2 linked regions of the Bosea vaviloviae genome follow. The protein of the gene in region 2 interacts with the protein of the main gene of each other region in a pairwise test. Links are inferred from orthologs where the notes say so. Each region holds a gene or a part of one and is shown on either strand. Other genes may lie near its edges.

Region 1 (12,806 bases), 110 kb from region 2 along the record:
TGGCCGCGCATGGTCAGCTCGACCGAGTCGGCGATGCATTCGCGCGAGGCGAGCGAGGACTTCATGCCCTGGTGGCCCATGGCGATGCCGTCGGTGACGCTGATGGTGCAGAACTCGCGCGGCGTGCCATTGGCCGAGGCGACGCCCTTCTTGACAGCCTGAGCCTGGCGCATCAGCGAGATGTTGCAGGGCGCGGCCTCGTTCCAGCAGGAGGCGACGCCGACGAAAGGCTGGGCAATCTGGCGGGCGGTCATGCCCATGGCGTAGTAATACGAGCGATGCGGCGCGCGAGCCGGCCCGACACTGACGTGGCGGCTGGGAAGTTTCGATTTATCGAACACACGCACGTCCATGGTCTTTTTTTCCTCGTTCCACCCTGCGCTTTAGGCGCGTGGCAGATGTGCCACGCAGCCCGAGCCGGGCGCAACGTTACCCTGCCTGCGTACCGTGAGCGCGGAAGCCTCTCCCGGCCGTGCAGATCGCACTTTAATTCTTCTATATCTCAGTGACTTATCGGAGACCTCTGCTGGGCGCGCTTTGTGGCGGCTTCACGGCAATTGGGCCAGTCCGAGGCCGTCGTCACGCGATGCGGGAGCAGTGTTGCAGCGACGCCACAAATTCACGGCCAACTCGCGAAGGCGGGAACCTTTTGCGCTGTCGCGTTTCATGCCTGGCGGGCCAGCCCCGCCGCCTCAGAGCACCAGCGGCAGGACGAAGAAGCCACCGACCACGACAACGAGCAGTCCGATCGCCACCAGCGGCAGATGCTTCTCGATGAAGATGCGGATGTCGTCGCCATAGAAGCGCAGCGCCAGCGCGATCATCATGAAGAAGGTGACGCGCGAGACCACCATGCCGATGGTGAACTTCCAGATGTCGAAATGCAGGAAGCCCGACATGATCGTGACGATCTTGAACGGGATCGGCGTCAGCCCCTTGGTGACCAGCACCCAGAACCAGTAGTCCTGCGAAGTCGAGATCAACTGGGCGGCCTTGTCCTGCAGGCCGTAGATGCCGATCAGCCAGGAACCGACCGAATCGTAGAGCAGCGCGCCGATGGCGTAGCCGAGATAGCCGCCCAGCACCGCGCCGAGCGAACAGACGCCGGCATAGAACCAGGCGCGGTCGGGCCTGGCGATGCACATCGGCAGCAAGAGCGGGATCGGCGGCAACGGGCTGACGGAACTTTCGACGAAAGTCAGCGCGAAGAGGAGCCAGGGGGCGGCAGGGTGGGACGCATAGGAAACGCACCAATCATAGGCTCGTTTGAGCATGGCGTAAGAGCAACCGGTCCTGGGTTAATGACGGCATCGAGCGCATGGCGGGCTTGCGCCCGGCGCGCATCTAAGCCTGTCCGCGGAAGATTGCCAGAGTTGTCTTACGGTAACGTCAATTTGAAGACGGCTTCATGACCGCGCAGCGGCGGCTGTCGCTCTCACGCCGGCTTCAGCCCGGGCTTTCCCGCCTCGACAACGAAGCTCGCCGCCGTCGTGACGGGCGCCTCAGCAGTCGTCACCTTGTCGAGCACACGGTAATCGGCCTGCCAGCGCTCATTCGTGACGGAATGACGCATATAGCCGCGCTGATTGTTGAAATAGCGCAGATGCGGATTCTTCCTGAGCCGGGTCTCGCCGCTGCGGGTCATCGCCGCGCCATCGCCGCCCGAGCTGATCGAAGTCGCGACGAATTCGACGCCGACCGCTTTCGAAGCCGGATCGTCGAAATTCGCCTTCAGCTCACCGGCCCAGTTCTGATGGATGTCGCCGGTCAGCACCACGGCATTGGCGATACGGGCCTCGCTCAGGCTGTCGAACACACGCTGGCGGGCCGCGACCGCGCCATCCCATTTGTCCATGTGGACGCTTGAAGCGCCGGGATCGGCCTCGCGATCGAGACGCATCATCATGACCTGCTGCGCCAGCACGTTCCAGCGGGCGCGGGAGGCTCGCAAACCTTCATCCAGCCAGGCCTCCTGCGCAGCGCCCAGCATCGTGTTCTCGGGCCTCCGTGCATCCGCGCAATGGCTCTGCCAGCCATCGCCACAGGGCTGGTCGGAGCGGAACTGGCGGGTGTCGAGCACCTCGATCTGGGCGAGGTCGCCATAGCGGAAGCGGCGATAAGCCTGGATGTTGGGCCCATTGGGAATGGCCGAGCGGCGCAGCGGCATGTGCTCATACCAGGCCTGGAAGGCGGCGGCACGGCGCAAGGCGAAGAGCTCGGGCGGCACACCCTGCTCCTCGGAGACGAGGCCGGCCCAATTATTGTCGACCTCATGGTCGTCGAAGGAGACGAGCCAGGGCGCCGAGGCATGCGCCGCCTGGAGGTCGGCGTCGAGCTTGTAGAGCGCATAGCGGCGGCGGTAGTCGCCGAGCGCGTAGATCTCATCGGGCTCGCCGGGCATCATGCGCGCTACGGGCAACTGGCGGTCGCCCGGGCGGATGGTCCGATATTCGTAGATGTAGTCGCCGTAGTGGAAAATAAAATCGAAGCGCTCCGCCGCGGCATGGCGGAAGGCGGTGAAGAAGCCGTCCTCGTAGCGCTGGCAGCCGAGCACGCCGAAATCCAGGCGCGCCACGGCAGAGCCCGCAGGAGGAAAGGTCCGGCCGCGTCCGACCGCGCTTCGCACCCCGCCACAGCTGAAGCGGTAGAAATAAGCTCTGTCCGGCGCGAGCCCCGCGACCTCGACATGGACGGCATGGCCGAGTTCCGGCCGCGCCAGGCCTGTGCCGTGCTGAATGACCTGTGCGAAGGCCTCGTCGGCGGCGACCTCCCAGGCCACCTCGACGGCGCGCATCGGCATGCCGCCATGCTCAGTCAATGGCTCGGGGGCAAGCCTGGTCCAGATCACGAAGCCGTCCGCCGCGGGATCGCCCGAGGCGATGCCGAGCGAAAACGGATCGGCCTTGAAGACAGGGTTGGTCCAGAGGCGCTGCGCAAGCGCCGGCCCGCTCGCCAGCAACAGGCCCGACGCCGCCAACCCCTTCAGCAGCAGCCGGCGCGAGGGCGTGCCAGCGGCCGTGACGAAGTCGTCCGGGTCGAGCCGACCGAAGGAATCGAGACGAAACATGGCTGTCTCCGGGGGATCGCTCCGGAGACTACCCGCCCCTTCGCGGCAAGCCTATGACAGCCGCGTCAGCGCCTCGGCGATCTTGAGTTTGCGTGCTTGCGCCACGGCCTTGCGCTCCAAATTCTCCTCGACAACCTCCTCGGGCGCGCGGGCCATGAAGTCGGGATTGCCGAGCTTCTTGTCGACCACCGCGATGTCCTGGTCGAGCTTGGCCATCTCCTTGGTCAGGCGCACCCGCTCGACATCGAGATCGATGATGCCGGCAAGCGGCAGCGCCGCGACCTCGCCGCGCACGATGATCTGCGCCGATTGCGCCGGCGCGGTCTCCGCGAAGGCGATCTCGGAAACGCGCGCCAAGCGCTCGATCATCGGCCGCCAGCTCTCGATCGTCGCCCGCGTCGCGGCCGAGGCCTTGACCAGGACGAGCGGCGCCTGCGTGCCCGCCGGCACATTGACCTCCGAGCGCACCGAGCGGATGTCCGAGATCAGATCGACGACGAAGCCGATCTCGGCCTCGGCCGCCGCATCGCGCAGCGCCGCGAGATCGGGCCAATGCGTCAGGCAGACCAGGGCGTCATCGCCCGAAGTAAGCTTGCGCGGAGCGCCCTCGCCCGCCTTCTGCGCCCAGAGCTCCTCGGTGAGGAAGGGCATGAAGGGGTGCAGCAGCTGGCAGATCAGGTCGATGACATGCGCGACCGTCGCTTGCGTCTCGGCCTTCTCGGCGGGATCGACGCCCTCGCCCTGCAGCACGGGCTTGGCGAGCTCGAGATACCAGTCACAGAACTGGCCCCAGGTGAAGCGATAGGCCGCGGCCGCCGCCTCGTTGAACTTGAAGCTCGGAATGCCGGCGGCGATCTCATCGGCGGCACGCGCCGCCTCGCTCAGGATCCAGCGATTGAGCGGCTGCTTCACCTTGGCCGGGTCGAAACCGTCCGCTCGGGCGCAGCCATTCAATTCGGCGAAGCGCGCCGCGTTCCAGATCTTCGTCGCGAAGTTGCGGTAGCCTTCGACGCGCGCGGTCGAGAGCTTGATGTCGCGCCCCTGAGCCGCCATCGCGGCCAAGGTGAAGCGCAAGGCATCGGCGCCGTATTGATCGACGATCGTCAGCGGGTCGATGACGTTGCCCTTCGACTTCGACATCTTCGCGCCCTTCTCGTCGCGAACGATGGCGTGGATATAGACGTCCTTGAACGGCACCTCGTCCATGAAGTTGAGGCCCATCATCATCATCCGGGCGACCCAGAAGAAGATGATGTCGAAGGCGGTGACGAGCGTCGCGGTCGGGTAATAGCGCTTGAGCTCGGCGGTATCCTCGGGCCAACCCAGGGTCGAGAACGGCCACAGCGCCGAGGAGAACCAGGTGTCGAGCACGTCCTCGTCGCGGATGAGCTCGACCGTGCCGCCGTAATGGCCGAGCGCCAGCGCTTGCGCCTCGACCTCCGATTCCGCCACGAACACCTCGCCATCGGGCCCGTACCAGACCGGGATCTGATGGCCCCACCAGAGCTGGCGCGAGACGCACCAGGGCTCGATATTCTCCAGCCAGTCGTAATAGACCTTGGTCCAGCTTTCCGGCGTGAACTTGGTGCGACCGTCGCGAACCGCCTTCAGCGAGCGCTGCGCCAATGGCTTGACGTCGACATACCACTGGTCGGTCAGCCAGGGCTCGATCACGACATCCGAGCGGTCGCCATGCGGCACGGTGTGGCCATGCGGCTCGACCTTGGCGAGGAAGCCGCGCTCGGCCATCAGTACGACGACGCGCTTGCGCGCGGCAAAGCGATCGAGGCCGTGCAGCGCCAGCGTCTCGCTCGCCGGCACTGAGCCGGCAAGGAAATCGGCATTGTCGGCAAGCAGGACCCGGGCCTCGCCATCGAGGATGTTGACGACGTCGAGCTTATGGCGCTTGCCGACCTCGAAATCGTTGAAGTCATGCGCCGGGGTGATCTTGACTGCGCCCGTGCCCTTCTCCGGATCGGCATAGTCGTCACCGAAGATCGGGATGATGCGCCCAACCAGCGGCAGCACCACATTCCTACCGATCAGATGGCCGAGCTTTTCGTTCTCGGGGTGCACCGCGACGCCAGTATCGCCCAGCATGGTCTCGGGCCGCGTCGTCGCCACCGTGATGAAGGTCGAGGCGTCGTCGGCATCATAGGCGACGCCTTCAAGCGGGTAGTTGAAATAGTAGAGATGCCCGCCCGGATCGCGGTTCAGCACCTTCTCAAGCTTGGCGGAATCGAAGGCCTCCTCCCCGCCCCGCTCCCATTTGAACGAGCCGGATTTCTCGACCTGGACGACCTCGAGATCGGAGATCGCGGTCTGGAACTTCGGATCCCAGTTCACCAGGCGCTTGGCGCGATAGATCAGCCCCTGCTTGTGCAAGGCGACGAAGACCTTGAGCACGGCCTGGCTCAGGCCCTCATCCATGGTGAAGCGTTCGCGCGACCAGTCGCAGGAGGCGCCCAGGCGCTTCAGCTGGTTGACGATCGTGCCGCCGGATTCGGCTTTCCAGGCCCAGACCTCCTTCAGGAAGTCCTCGCGGCTCATGTCGCGGCGGGAGATGTTGCGCTCGGCCGACAGCTTGCGCTCGACCACCATCTGCGTGGCGATGCCGGCATGGTCGGTGCCCGGCTGCCAGAGCACGTCCTTGCCGCGCATGCGCTCGAAGCGGCAGAGCGCATCCTGCAGCGTGTTGTTGAGCGCATGGCCCATATGCAAGGAGCCGGTGACGTTGGGCGGCGGAATCACGATGCAATAGGGTTCGGCGCCCGGCGCAGCCCCACGCCCGGCCTTGAAGGCGTCGGCCTTCTCCCATGCCGCGCTGACGCGCGCCTCGACGGTCGCCGGCTCGAATGTCTTGTCCATCATCGCTTCGCTCGAACGCAAAAAGGCCGGGGAGCACGCCCCGGCCGTGAAAATCAAAGGCCAAAAAGGTCGGAGGACTTAAGAGCCCAAGCAAGGCCTGCGCGTCAAGCAAGGCCTATGTGTCCAACAAGGCCTGCGCGTCCAACAAGGCCTGCGCATCGACCTCCTCGATCGATCACGATGCCGCATCAGGCCGCGGCATTGGACTGCAGGAACCATAAAGCCTTGTCGAGCATGCGCGAATAGTCCGTCAGCAGGTCGGCGGTGCCGGCGTCGCCCGCCTCATCGATCTTGTCGATCGCCGCGCGCACCAGATTGGCGGTCGCGGCATAGCGCTCGATCAGTGCGGCGAGATGATCGCCGACCGCGATGATGTCGGTCGGATAGGCTTTCAGCGTGGTGGCCGCGGCAGTCGTCTGCGTGGTGCCCAGCGCGATGCCGCCGAGCTGGGCGATGCGCTCGGCGACCGTGTCGACATGTTCGTCGAGATCCTTGCGGAAGCCGTCGAGCATCAAGTGGATGCCGATGAAACCCGGCCCTTTCAGGTTCCAATGCGCCTGCTTCGTCACCAGCGCGAGGTCGATTCCATCGGCGAGACGCTCATTCAGCAGGCTGATCACCTCGGTCTTGGTGTTCGAGGTCAGGTCGATCTTCGAGGCTAAGTTGATCTTGGAGACAGGCTTCTTCATGGCGATATCCTCGATGCGGTCATCTGCGGCAGGCCTGCCAGAGGAAAAGGCCTGCCAGCGGAAAAGACCTGCCCGCGGAAAAGATCTGGCAGAGGAAAAATCTGGTCGGGACCTTGGCTCAAGATACGCGCGAGGGCGCTTCGCGTTCCCCAGGTTCTCGTTCCCAGGATGGAGACGGCAGGGCGTCGCGAAAAGGGAGGGAAGGAACTGTTGCAGCGTCCACCCGTTGAGAACGTGAACGACAGGAGAATGTCCCATGACCCATCACACCGACCAAGATCGCGCCTGGACGCTGATCGACGATATCGGGCTGTGCATGCTGGTGACTCATGACGGCTCAAGTGACGAGTTGCGCTCGCGGCCGATGAGCGCCCATGCCGCCCGCGACGAGGATGCGATCTACTTCCTGACCGACGCCCGCAATCACAAGGACGACGAGGTCGAGATCAACGACAATGTCTGCCTGACCTTTGCCGACAATGGCGGCTATCGCTTTGTCTCTGTGACCGGCACGGCCAACATGCTCGACGACCGCCGCAAGATCGGCGAACTCTGGTCAATCGCTGCAAGGGCGTTCTGGGAGAGCAAGGACGATCCCAATATCCGCGTCCTGCGCGTCAGGCCGGCCATGGCCGAGTTCTGGGACAGTCCCGGCAAGATCGTCACGACAGTGAAGATGGCGGCAGCCGCGATCTCGGGCTCGAAGCCCAATCTCGGCGATAATCGCAAAGTGGTCCTCTGACCATTGCAGCAAGGGAACGCGAAGGGAACAATTGCGATGAAGTTTTTCGTCCACGCGCTCGGCGCCTGGTTCGCGGCCGAAGCAGCGGCAGGCCGCTATTCCCGCCCCGTCACCATCGGCATCGCGATGCTGGTCGCGCGGCTCGGCACGCCGACGCTGGCCCTGATGCTCGGCAGCCTCGTCTACAAGAAGCTGCACTCGGAAGGCGCGTTCGCACGGCTTCAGACCGCGCCCGCGAGGCGCCGCGCCACGCGGGGCTGAGAGCCCTCTATTTGGACATTCCAGCCCTCATCCCGAGGAGCGCGAAGCGGCGCCTCGAAGGATGCTCCAGATGGTTCGGGAGTCTCCTGAACCATCCCCCTGCGCCGTCATTCCGGCAAGCCGCGTCAGCGGCGCAGATCCGGAATCCATCGGAGGCCACCGAACTCTACGATGGATTCCGGTCTCCGCTTCGCTACGCCCGGAATGACGGCGCGGAGATGGTCAGGACAGAGCCATTGAAATCTTTGGGTTCTTTTCGGGCCTGCCTCTCAGGATGAGGGCTCGCGAAATTCCCAAAACCGGCTCAGTTGCGGCCGCCGCGCGCCACGCGCTCGATCTCGGCGCGCACCAGCCGCTCGACCATGGTCGGCAGGTTGTCGTCGAGCCAGCTCTTCAGCATCGGTTTCAGCATATCCTTTACCAGATCCTCCAACGTGCGGGCGTTGTTGGACAAAACCGTATGGGCAAGCTGGCCGAAGGCGCTGGTGACCGCCGAACTCGTCTGGTCGGAGAGCAGCTGAGCCATGTCGAAGGACGGCGCGGACGCAGCAGGCGGCGGAGCCGGAGGCGGCACGAAAGCCTGCGGCAAGACGGGTTCCGGCTCGGCTGTCGCGGCCGGTTCCGCGGCCTCGAGGAAGTCGATATCGCTGGATTCCGCCTGGGCCTCGGCCGGCGGCTCCGGTTCGGGCGCGGCGATCAGATTGGCTTCGGCCCCGAGATCGAGCACGTCGTCATCGGCGGCCGACACGGCGCTCGCGCCAGCGAGCAGCGCCTTCAATTCGTCGTCCCCGTCCGTTACGGCAGGAGGCGGCGCCTCGGCAGGCTTGGCCTCGTCATCCGAGATGATCCGACGAATGGAGGCAAGGATTTCCTCCATCGACGGTTCGCTGGGCTTCGGTTGCGCGCTCATCTTGGGTCCGGACCACTCGACACCAGGCGCGTCGATAGAATCAACGCCGCTCCAGCCTTGAGTATTTCACGCAGAGCCGCCCGGGCAAGGCGGCTTTTCAGCCGCCCACAAGAGAAATGCCCGCTGTTGTTATTCTGACTCAGCGCCCGTCCGGCGTCTGGGTGCCCCAGAGCAAGCCCTTGACCTGGTCATAATGCTTGCGCGCATCATAGGTCTCGGTCTTGAGTTTCAGCGTTTCGGACGAAAGCCGGCCGACCGCCGAAAGCACCGAATAGGAGGCGACGACACGGTCGCGCTGCGCCGTGACCAGGGTCGAGCGGGCGCTGACGAGTTCCTGCTGCGCGTTGAGCACGTCGAGCGTGGTGCGCTGGCCGACCTTGGCCTCCTCGCGCACGCCAGACAGCGCGGTCTCGGCCGCCTGCACCTGCGCTTGGGCCGCGATGATCTGCGCCTTGGCCGCCTCGAGACCGCCCCAGGCCGAAACTACCGCCGCGCGCACCGTATCGCGCTGCGTATCGACATCGATCCGGCGCTGGCCGGCCGTCTCCTTGGCCTGCCGCGTCCGCGAATAGACCTGGCCGCCCTCATAGATCGGCACGGTCAGCGTGCCGACGACGCTGGCGCTGGTCCGGTTGTCGCCGAAAAAGGTCGAATCATAACGCTGCTGGACGACGCCGCGCACGCCGAAGGTCGGGTAGAGGTCCGCCTCCGTGACCTTGACCAGCAATTCAGCGGCATCGACGCCATGCAGCGAGGCGATGATCGAGGGATGCCCGGTCAGCGCGACATTGAGCGCGGCGGGCAGCGTTTTCGGCAGCAGATTCTCGATCGGCCGTCCCGGCGCGAGCTGCTTGGGCTCGATCCCGACATTCTGGCGGAAGCGCGCGATCGAGGTCTTGAGGTTCGATTCGGCGAGAATCGCCTGCGACTGCGACGCCGACAGGCGCGCCTCGGCCTGCGCCACGTCGGTACGCGTCACTTCGCCGACCTGAAAGCGGTCGCGGGTCTGGCGCAGCTGCTCTTCCAGGACCTCAACGTTGTTGCGGTTGAGATTCAGGATCGCGGTGTCGCGCAGCACGTTCATATAGGAGGTCGCGGCATCGAGCAGGACGTTCTGCTCGGTATTGCGCAGCGTCGCGCGGGCGCCCAGCACCAGCGATTCGGCCTGGCTGACGGAGCTGCGCGTCTTGCCGCTGTCGAAGATGTTCTGGTCGACCTGCACGCCGCCGCCGCGCGGGCCGAGCCGGCTGAGCGAGTTGTTGTGAAAGCCGCTCGTCGAGTTCTTGGCGGGAATGTCGCTCTCGGTAATGCTCGCGCCGATATCGGCCGAGGCCGTGATCCTCGGCCGATAGCCGGAGAGCGCCTGCGGCACGTTCTCGTTCGTCGCCCGCAGCGAAGCGCGCTGCGAATTCAGCGTCGGGTTGCCCGAATAGGCCCGCGACAGCGCCGCATCCATGGTCTGCGCGCTGGCGCCGGCAACGCCCCCGAACAGCAAGGCGACGGCGATCAACGCCGCGGCACCGAACTCAACCGACTTCTTATCGAACTTCTGTCTTGTCACCGGACGCCTCATGTGCGGACTGCTGTCACGCCCAGGCATCGCCCCAGCCTCGGCATAATTTTAAGAATCCTACATAGCCGGAACCGAGGCACGCGCCAACGCCGGCTTGGTTGCAGAGCGGGTTTCCGCTTCGCACTGCCGCAAAAATGCGACACCTGCCGTTCAGAAAACAAAAGCCGGCGCCTTGCGGAATTCCGCCAGAATCGGCGCTGCAGCATCGAAAACCGGCCGCCCCGAAACGATTTCCCCCGATTTCTGATAGAGTTTTACCCGTGCGGCGCGCCCGAACCCCTCGACCGCTACGAGCCGGCCGCCATCGCGCAACAAAGAGAAAAGTTCATCAGGCCCGGTCTCGCAGGCGCCGCCGACCAGAATCACGTCGAAGCTGTGGTCGGCGGGGCGCTTGTTCGCCAGCGCAACCGCGCCGGCATCGGCCCGTTTCAGGGCCGGGCCGGCCAGGGCGGCAGCCTCGGCATCCGGCTCCCAGAGCGTCGCGACCGCGCCCATGCTCGCCATCACGGCTGCGCCATAGCCCGTGCCGCCGCCATATTCGAGCGCGGCCTCGCCGGGCTGCAAGGCAAGCGTCTGGATCATGCGGATCACGACCATCGGCGTCATCAGCGCCCTCCCCGTGCCGGGCAGCGGCACGGATTGGTCGAGATAGGCCAAGTATGACAGCGTATCGGGCAGGAAGGCCTCGCGCGGCACCGTATCGGCCGCCGCCAGGACGCTCCGGTCGGTGATGTCATAGGTGCGCAATTGGCAATCGACCATCATGCGGCGCAGCGCGGCGAAACTGTCCATGTCCCGAAATCTCCGTCTGCGATCAGGCCGGCGACTCGCGGCCGGCGTTGTCGAAAGCGGGCCGATACGCCATGGCCCGGGGCCCGAGCCAAGCCTATCGACCGATCCGACAGCTTTTGTTCGAGGCCGCGTCAAAAGGCAAGACTCTCAAAAGGCAAGACACGAGGAGGATATGACGCCATCGCGGCGTGACGCCACGAGGACACCGCGCCCACCGGAGTGGACCCGCATCTCATGACATCGATATGATCGGGGAAATTGGAGGCCTCGCCCGGAATCGAACCGGGGTGCAAGGATTTGCAGTCCTCTGCGTAACCACTCCGCCACGAGGCCTTCCCGATGTCCGCGCTGGCGAGACATCTTGCACGGCGTATAACCACATGCCGGGCTAGGCCGCAACCCATCCTCGCCAAGCCGCGCTGGATGACCCCAAGGCAAATTGGTGAGCCGACGTTTTCCCGCCAACTTCGTCGCAAAGGGCTTGCGCGGTCCCGGTGGCATGGGTATACGGCGGCCACTGATCCCGGATAGCTCAGCGGTAGAGCAATCGACTGTTAATCGATTGGTCGCAGGTTCGAATCCTGCTCCGGGAGCCAGTCGTCTCACATGGTGGGACGGCGGAGCGCCGCGCCTACGATATTGCCGCCATTCCTACGATCTGCCCTAGTCCGCAACGCTCCGTTACTCCTGGTTGGAGCAGCGGATCGGCTTTTAGCGCAGCCCACGCAATCAGCCCGACCATTCCATCACCTGCGGTGACTCGGGCCCATATGCGCAAATCTTTCCTTCTCCTCGCGGCGTCCTCCTCTCGAACGCCTTGAATTTATCCTTTCGATGATTCCAGATGTAATCAATGCAGAAATTTTCGACCAAAAAAGACCGAGCGTAGATTCGGCGAAAATAGAGCAGAAATACTCGTAAATACCGACTTAATAACAAAGTCGGATCACCAGAACCACTCCGCCCGAAGGCGTCTTTGAGACGTCCTATACGACAAGCTTCTCTGCGGGCTTTATTGCTCAAGAGCCCAATGAAGGGCGCCGAGCGCTGCCTTGCCTGCACAGCACCGCAAATCATCCGTTAGCTAGGCAACCTCCATATGGGCCTGGAAACCCGACCTTCGGGGATATCTCGCTGAACCTCGCCGTTCCGGTTCAGAGCCGCAGCATCGGCAGCGTTGTTAGCTGTGCTCGCATCTGATCGATGATGTAGCGACTGATCAGAACCTGGCTCGCCAGTGGGCCGTCGGCGGCGGCGAGCTGCGCCAAGGCTCCTGCGACTGTCCCCAAACCAATCCGTTCCGCCTGGGCACAGATTTCGGCAAGGCGCTGGCTGCCGGAACGACTGATAGCTCGACAGCCTGTTTCGGAGATTCCCGTTAGCTCAGTCGCTGCTTTTGCCAGAAGCGAGATGCCAGCCGGCTTGGCGTAAGGAACCGGTGCGCTGCGGGTGTGCCTCGAGTATGTTTGGAGGAAATCCGAGAAGCTGCGTTTAGGGGTTCGGGCTTCCTCGAAGTCGAGCGAGCGCACGCCATTCTCGTCGAAGAGCGCCATCGGGCGGAGTTCGAACGCGGTTCCCGTGATGGATGCTGCGACAATGACGGCACCGCTGAAGCCAGGGCGAAACGCCACAGACGCCAGGTGATCGAAGTGCGCGGGGCGATCCGGGTCGTTGCCTAGCGACACAGCAAGCCACTGCCCGCCCCGGTCCTCGAGAGGCCAGTGCAGTTGCTGGGTAAGATCGTCGAACCAGGGCCTCCCGGTTCGCCTGGGCCAAAGCACGACCGGCTCCAACGCGGCAGCGGGCGCTGCCAGGCTCCCGACAAGCCGGCTTCGCAAACGTTCGGCGAGCAAATCCCAGCGATCGAATGCGCAAGCCCAGTCGGGGGACAGCGTGCTGGCGCC
Region 2 (5,183 bases):
CCACCGATGAAGCGGTCGCAGATCGGCGCCAGCACAAGGCCCAGCGCCATGGCTGCGATGTCACCGCGATGCCGGATGCCGGCCGCCAGCGAAACCAGGAAGAAGATCGGCGTCAGGCAGAGCAGCCCCGCCGCAAACGGAATCGGCAAGGCGTTGACGAGGTAGTAGCCCGAGAAGGTGCCGATCGAGCTGACCACCATGCAGGTATTGGCGAAGCCGAGGAAATAGGCGACGCGCTGCGGCGGCGGCACGCCAGGCAAGCGCCGCAAGCCCTCCGTCCAGGCCGTCACGGCGACATAATGCGACAGGGCAAGCTGGATCCAGATGCTCTGCCCGGGCCGGCGCAGCAAGGGCAGGATCGCGACCGTCATCGGCAGGAAGCGCAATGAGGCGAAGCCGATCGCGATCGCAATCGCGCTCCAGGCGGCGCCGGCGGCGATCGAGGCGAAGAAGATCACCTGCGACGGCCCGGCCCAGACCAGCATGGTCGACAGCACCGCGACTTCGACGGGATAGCCGACATCGCGCGCCAATGAGCCGATTCCGACGAGCCCGAAGCCGACGACCCAGGCCGGCAGCGAGAGCGCATCGCGCATGCCGGCCAGCGCCACACGCTGCCAGCTCCAGTCGGCCGATACGCTCATGAAGAGATGTGCACGCTTGCCCGATAGCCGCCGAGGACCACTCAGCCCCCACTTTCACGCGGGCGCTGCAAGCGTTCTACCCCGCACGCTGCGGCAAACCGATATCCGACGCCGCGCGGTCAGCCCTGCGTCAGCCGCAACCGGCCGATGGCCCGTAGCGAACGCCTCAGCGGCCGCCCTTCATGACGATGCCGATGAGCTCGTTGCCGAAATCGATCAACTCCTTGGGCACGCCGCCAACCGCCTTCACGCCGAGATAGATCAGGTAGCCGAAGGCCGGCACGAGAATCCAGCCCAGGATCTCCTCGAACAGCTTGCGCCGCCGCCGGCGCTGCTCGCGCTTCTCGAACCATCCGAGCTTCTGCTTGCGCGCCGGAGGCTCCGGCGCGGCTTCCGGCGCCTGCGCCAGAAGGGGGGCGGGTTTTCGCTTGAACCACACGGTCTCAGGCCTTGGTCAGAGGAACTTTCGGTACGGTCCTGACAAGACGCTGCGTCTTCGGCGCCTCGGGGGCACCGCCGGGCTTGCCAGCGGAGCCGCCTTTGGCAGGTCTCTTCGGTGATGTCGAGACCACAGGCTCGCTCGCCGCCTTGGCGCGCGGCTTGCGCTCGCGCTTCTCGCCTGCCGCCACGACGTCCTTTTCGGGCTTCGGCTTCACCGGCCCTTCCGGGAATTCGAGCCCCAGCACCTTGATGCCGGTCTCGGACTGGACCACCACGACCTTGACCGTGCCGCCATTCTTCAGGCGTCCGAACAGGACTTCGTCAGCGAGCGGCGTCTTGATCGTCTGCTGGATCAGGCGAGCCATCGGGCGGGCGCCCATTGCCTCGTCATAGCCGTTTTCGACCAGCCATTCGCGCGCCTCGTCGCTGAGTTCGATCGTGACGTTGCGATCGGCGAGCTGGGCTTCGAGCTGAAGCACGAACTTGTCGACGACGCGGGCCACGACCGTCTTCGGCAGATGGCTGAAGGAGACGACGGAATCGAGTCGGTTGCGGAACTCCGGCGCAAACAGCTTGTTGATCGCCTCGGTATCGTCGCCCTCGCGCTTCTGGCGGGTGAAGCCATAGGCGTTGCGGGCCATGTCGGCGGCACCGGCATTGGTCGTCATGATCAGGATGACGTTCCTGAAATCGACTTGCTTGCCGTTGTTGTCGGTCAATTTGCCGTGATCCATGACCTGCAACAGGATGTTGAACAGGTCGGGATGGGCCTTTTCGATCTCGTCGAGCAGCAGCACGGAATGCGGATGCTGGTCGATCTTGTCGGTCAGAAGTCCGCCCTGGTCGAAGCCGACATAGCCGGGAGGCGCGCCGATCAGCCGCGAAACGGTGTGGCGCTCCATATATTCCGACATGTCGAAGCGCACGAGTTCGACGCCCAGCGACGAGGCGAGCTGACGCGCGACCTCGGTCTTGCCGACGCCGGTCGGACCGGCGAAGAGATAGCAGCCGATCGGCTTCTCGCCGTCGCGCAGGCCGGCGCGCGCCAGCTTGATCGACGAGGACAGGGCCTCGATCGCCTTTTCCTGACCGTAAACGGTGCGCTTCAGCGTGCTCTCGAGATTGCGCAGCACCTCGGCATCGTCCTTGGAGACGGTCTTGGCCGGGATGCGCGCCATGGTCGCGATGGCGGCCTCGATCTCCTTCACGCCGATGACCTTCTTGCGCTTGCTTTCGACCACCAGCATCTGCGAAGCGCCGGTCTCGTCGATGACGTCGATCGCCTTGTCCGGCAGCTTGCGGTCATGGATGTAGCGGGCCGAGAGCTCGACCGCCGCCTTGATGGCGTCGGCCGTGTAACGCAGCTTGTGGAACTCCTCGAAATAGGGCTTCAGCCCCTTCAGGATCTCGATCGCGTCAGGAATCGACGGTTCGTTGACGTCGATCTTCTGGAAGCGGCGCACCAGCGCCCGGTCCTTCTCGAAATACTGGCGGTATTCCTTGTAGGTGGTCGAGCCGATGCAACGCAGTCCGCCGGAGGCCAAAGCCGGCTTCAGCAGATTGGAGGCGTCCATCGCGCCGCCCGAGGTCGCGCCCGCGCCGATCACCGTATGGATCTCGTCGATGAACATGATCGCCTTGGGGTGGGCCTCGATCTCCTTCATCACCTGCTTGAGGCGTTCCTCGAAATCGCCGCGATAGCGCGTACCGGCCAACAGCGTGCCCATGTCCAGCGAGAACACGGTCGCGTCCTCCAGGACCTCCGGCACCTCGCCGCGGATGATCTTGAGCGCCAGGCCCTCGGCGATGGCGGTCTTGCCGACGCCGGGTTCGCCAACCAGCAGCGGGTTGTTCTTCTGCCGGCGGCAGAGAATCTGGATGGTGCGCTGGACCTCGGCCTCGCGGCCGATCAGCGGATCGATACGGCCATCGCGCGCCTTGCGGTTGAGATTGACGCAATAGGCGTCGAGCGCGCTTTCCTTCTTCTTCTTGTCCTTGTCGGCGTCATTGCCCTGGTCGGCAGCGCGGGAATCGCGCTGCTGCTCAGGCTCCTCCTCGGCGCCGCGCACGGGCTTGGCCTCGCTCGCGCCGGGGCGCTTGGCAATGCCATGGCTGATGTAGTTGACCGCGTCGTAGCGGGTCATGTCCTGCTCCTGCAGGAAATAGGCAGCGTGGCTCTCGCGCTCGGCGAACATGGCGACGAGCACGTTTGCACCGGTCACCTCCTCGCGGCCCGAGGATTGGACGTGGATCACCGCGCGCTGGATCACGCGCTGGAAGCCCGCCGTCGGCTTGGAATCGTCACGCCCGTCGGTGACGAGGTTGGTCAGCTCCGCGTCGATGTAATCGACCAGATTGCGCCGCAGCGTGTCGAGATCGACGCTGCAGGCGCGCATGACCGCCGCCGCGTCCTGGTCGTCGACCAGGGCGAGCAGGAGATGTTCCAGCGTGGCATATTCGTGGTGGCGTTCATTGGCGAGGGCAAGAGCCCGGTGAAGCGCCTGTTCGAGACTGCGCGAGAAACTCGGCACGGATAGCGCTCCTATTCCGATGTCAGAGGTGAGACCGAATCCAGATCGTCCAAACGCAAGGCTACTTCTTCTCCATCACGCATTGCAGCGGGTGCATGTGCTTGCGTGCAAGATCCATGACGAGTGTCACCTTGGTCTCGGCGACCTCGTATGTGAAGACACCGCATTCGCCGACGCCGTTCTGATGCACATGCATCATGATCAGCGTCGCCTCGGCGCGGTCCTTGTTGAAGAAGCGTTCGAGAACGTGAACGACGAACTCCATCGGCGTGTAGTCGTCGTTCAGCAGCAGCACCCGGTAGAGATTGGGCTTGCGCGTCCGCGTCCGCGTCAGGACCGCGGTCCCTGTCCCGTCCCGGCCGCCATCTGACGGCGCGTTGGGGCGCTTGGGGCGCTCGACCATCTCGGCGGACGAACGTGGCACAATCACGGCGCGCCGATCCCTGTCGCCCCTTGCCTCACCCGTCATCGTCGCTGCTGTTCTCAAGATCGTTTCCCGGCGTTCCCACCCGACATAATGCTTCGTCCGCGAATTTACAGACCTCGCGGCTGCTTCGCCAGTCCGTTTGGCGCGATGCCTCCCAAGATTGCGGTGCAAGACAGCCTTGCCAGTGCAGACAGCTCTCGCTTGACCCACCCACGCCCCGGACCTAAGCCCGGCGGGTATCCTCGCCCAGGAACCTTGCCCAGGAATCGTGTCCATGACCGCCAACGCCATCGTCAGCATCGGCACCGACCTCGCCCGGCCGGTGCGTTTCGGCAACAGCCTGCCGCTTTCGCTGATCGCCGGCCCCTGCCAGATGGAAAGCCGCGAGCATGCGCTCGAGATGGCCTTCGCCCTGAAGGAAATCTCGGAACGCCTGGACATCGGCATCGTCTTCAAGACCTCGTTCGACAAGGCCAACCGCACCAGCGCCCGGGGCCAGCGCGGCATGGGCCTCGACGCCGCCCTGCCCGTCTTCGCCGAGATCCGCGAGCGCACCGGCTTGCCCGTCCTGACCGATGTGCATGAAGCAAGCCAATGCGCCGCCGTCGCCGAAGTCGTCGACGTGCTGCAGATCCCGGCCTTTCTCTGCCGCCAGACCGATCTCCTCGTCGCGGCGGCCAGGACCGGCCGTGTCGTCAACGTCAAGAAGGGCCAGTTCCTGGCGCCATGGGACATGGTCAATGTCGCCGCCAAGATCACCGAGAGCGGCAATCCCAACGTCATGCTGACCGAGCGCGGCGCCTCCTTCGGCTACAACACGCTGGTCTCCGACATGCGAGCCCTGCCGATCATGGCCGAGATCGGCGCGCCGGTGATCTTCGACGCCACCCATTCGGTGCAGCAGCCGGGCGGCAAGGGTTCTTCCTCCGGCGGGCAGCGCGAATTCGTGCCGGTGCTAGCCCGGGCCGCCGTCGCCGTCGGAGTCGCCGGCGTCTTCATCGAGACCCATCCCGATCCGGACAAGGCCCCCTCGGACGGCCCCAACATGGTACCGCTCGCCGACTTCCCTGCGCTGATCGCAGAGCTGCAAGGCTTTGACCTGCTTGCCAAGGCACGCGCCTTGCCTACGCTGGCTTATGT

Evidence for each region.
Region 1: the proteins of clpS (region 2) and dps interact in binary tests that used the Escherichia coli proteins (3 or more experiments, as listed by UniProt). The link is inferred for Bosea vaviloviae from one-to-one orthologs.

The regions. Positions count from the first base shown.
Region 1 is NZ_CP017147.1:4,662,518-4,675,323, forward strand. The notes cover bases 4,875-7,756. They hold dps (DNA starvation/stationary phase protection protein Dps), read right to left. Parts: upstream 6,625-7,756; coding sequence 6,124-6,624; downstream 4,875-6,123. Other genes in these bases: BHK69_RS21420 (valine--tRNA ligase), read right to left, coding at 4,875-5,938; BHK69_RS21430 (pyridoxamine 5'-phosphate oxidase family protein), read left to right, coding at 6,881-7,366; BHK69_RS21435 (hypothetical protein), read left to right, coding at 7,403-7,627. In the rest of the region: ilvD (dihydroxy-acid dehydratase), read right to left, coding at 1-353; BHK69_RS21410 (YqaA family protein), read right to left, coding at 693-1,274; BHK69_RS21415 (alkaline phosphatase D family protein), read right to left, coding at 1,436-3,067; more of BHK69_RS21420, read right to left, coding at 3,119-4,874; BHK69_RS21440 (PopZ family protein), read right to left, coding at 7,932-8,537; BHK69_RS21445 (TolC family outer membrane protein), read right to left, coding at 8,677-10,110; BHK69_RS21450 (protein-L-isoaspartate O-methyltransferase family protein), read right to left, coding at 10,261-10,902; BHK69_RS21465 (SWIM zinc finger family protein), read right to left, coding at 12,057-12,806.
Region 2 is NZ_CP017147.1:4,554,078-4,559,260, forward strand. Bases 2,349-5,183 are described here. They hold clpS (ATP-dependent Clp protease adapter ClpS), read right to left. Parts: upstream 4,020-5,183; coding sequence 3,678-4,019; downstream 2,349-3,677. Other genes in these bases: clpA (ATP-dependent Clp protease ATP-binding subunit ClpA), read right to left, coding at 2,349-3,616; kdsA (3-deoxy-8-phosphooctulonate synthase), read left to right, coding at 4,318-5,183. Outside these bases: BHK69_RS20860 (AzlC family ABC transporter permease), read right to left, coding at 1-644; BHK69_RS20865 (hypothetical protein), read right to left, coding at 811-1,083; more of clpA, read right to left, coding at 1,088-2,348. UniProt on the Escherichia coli protein: Involved in the modulation of the specificity of the ClpAP-mediated ATP-dependent protein degradation.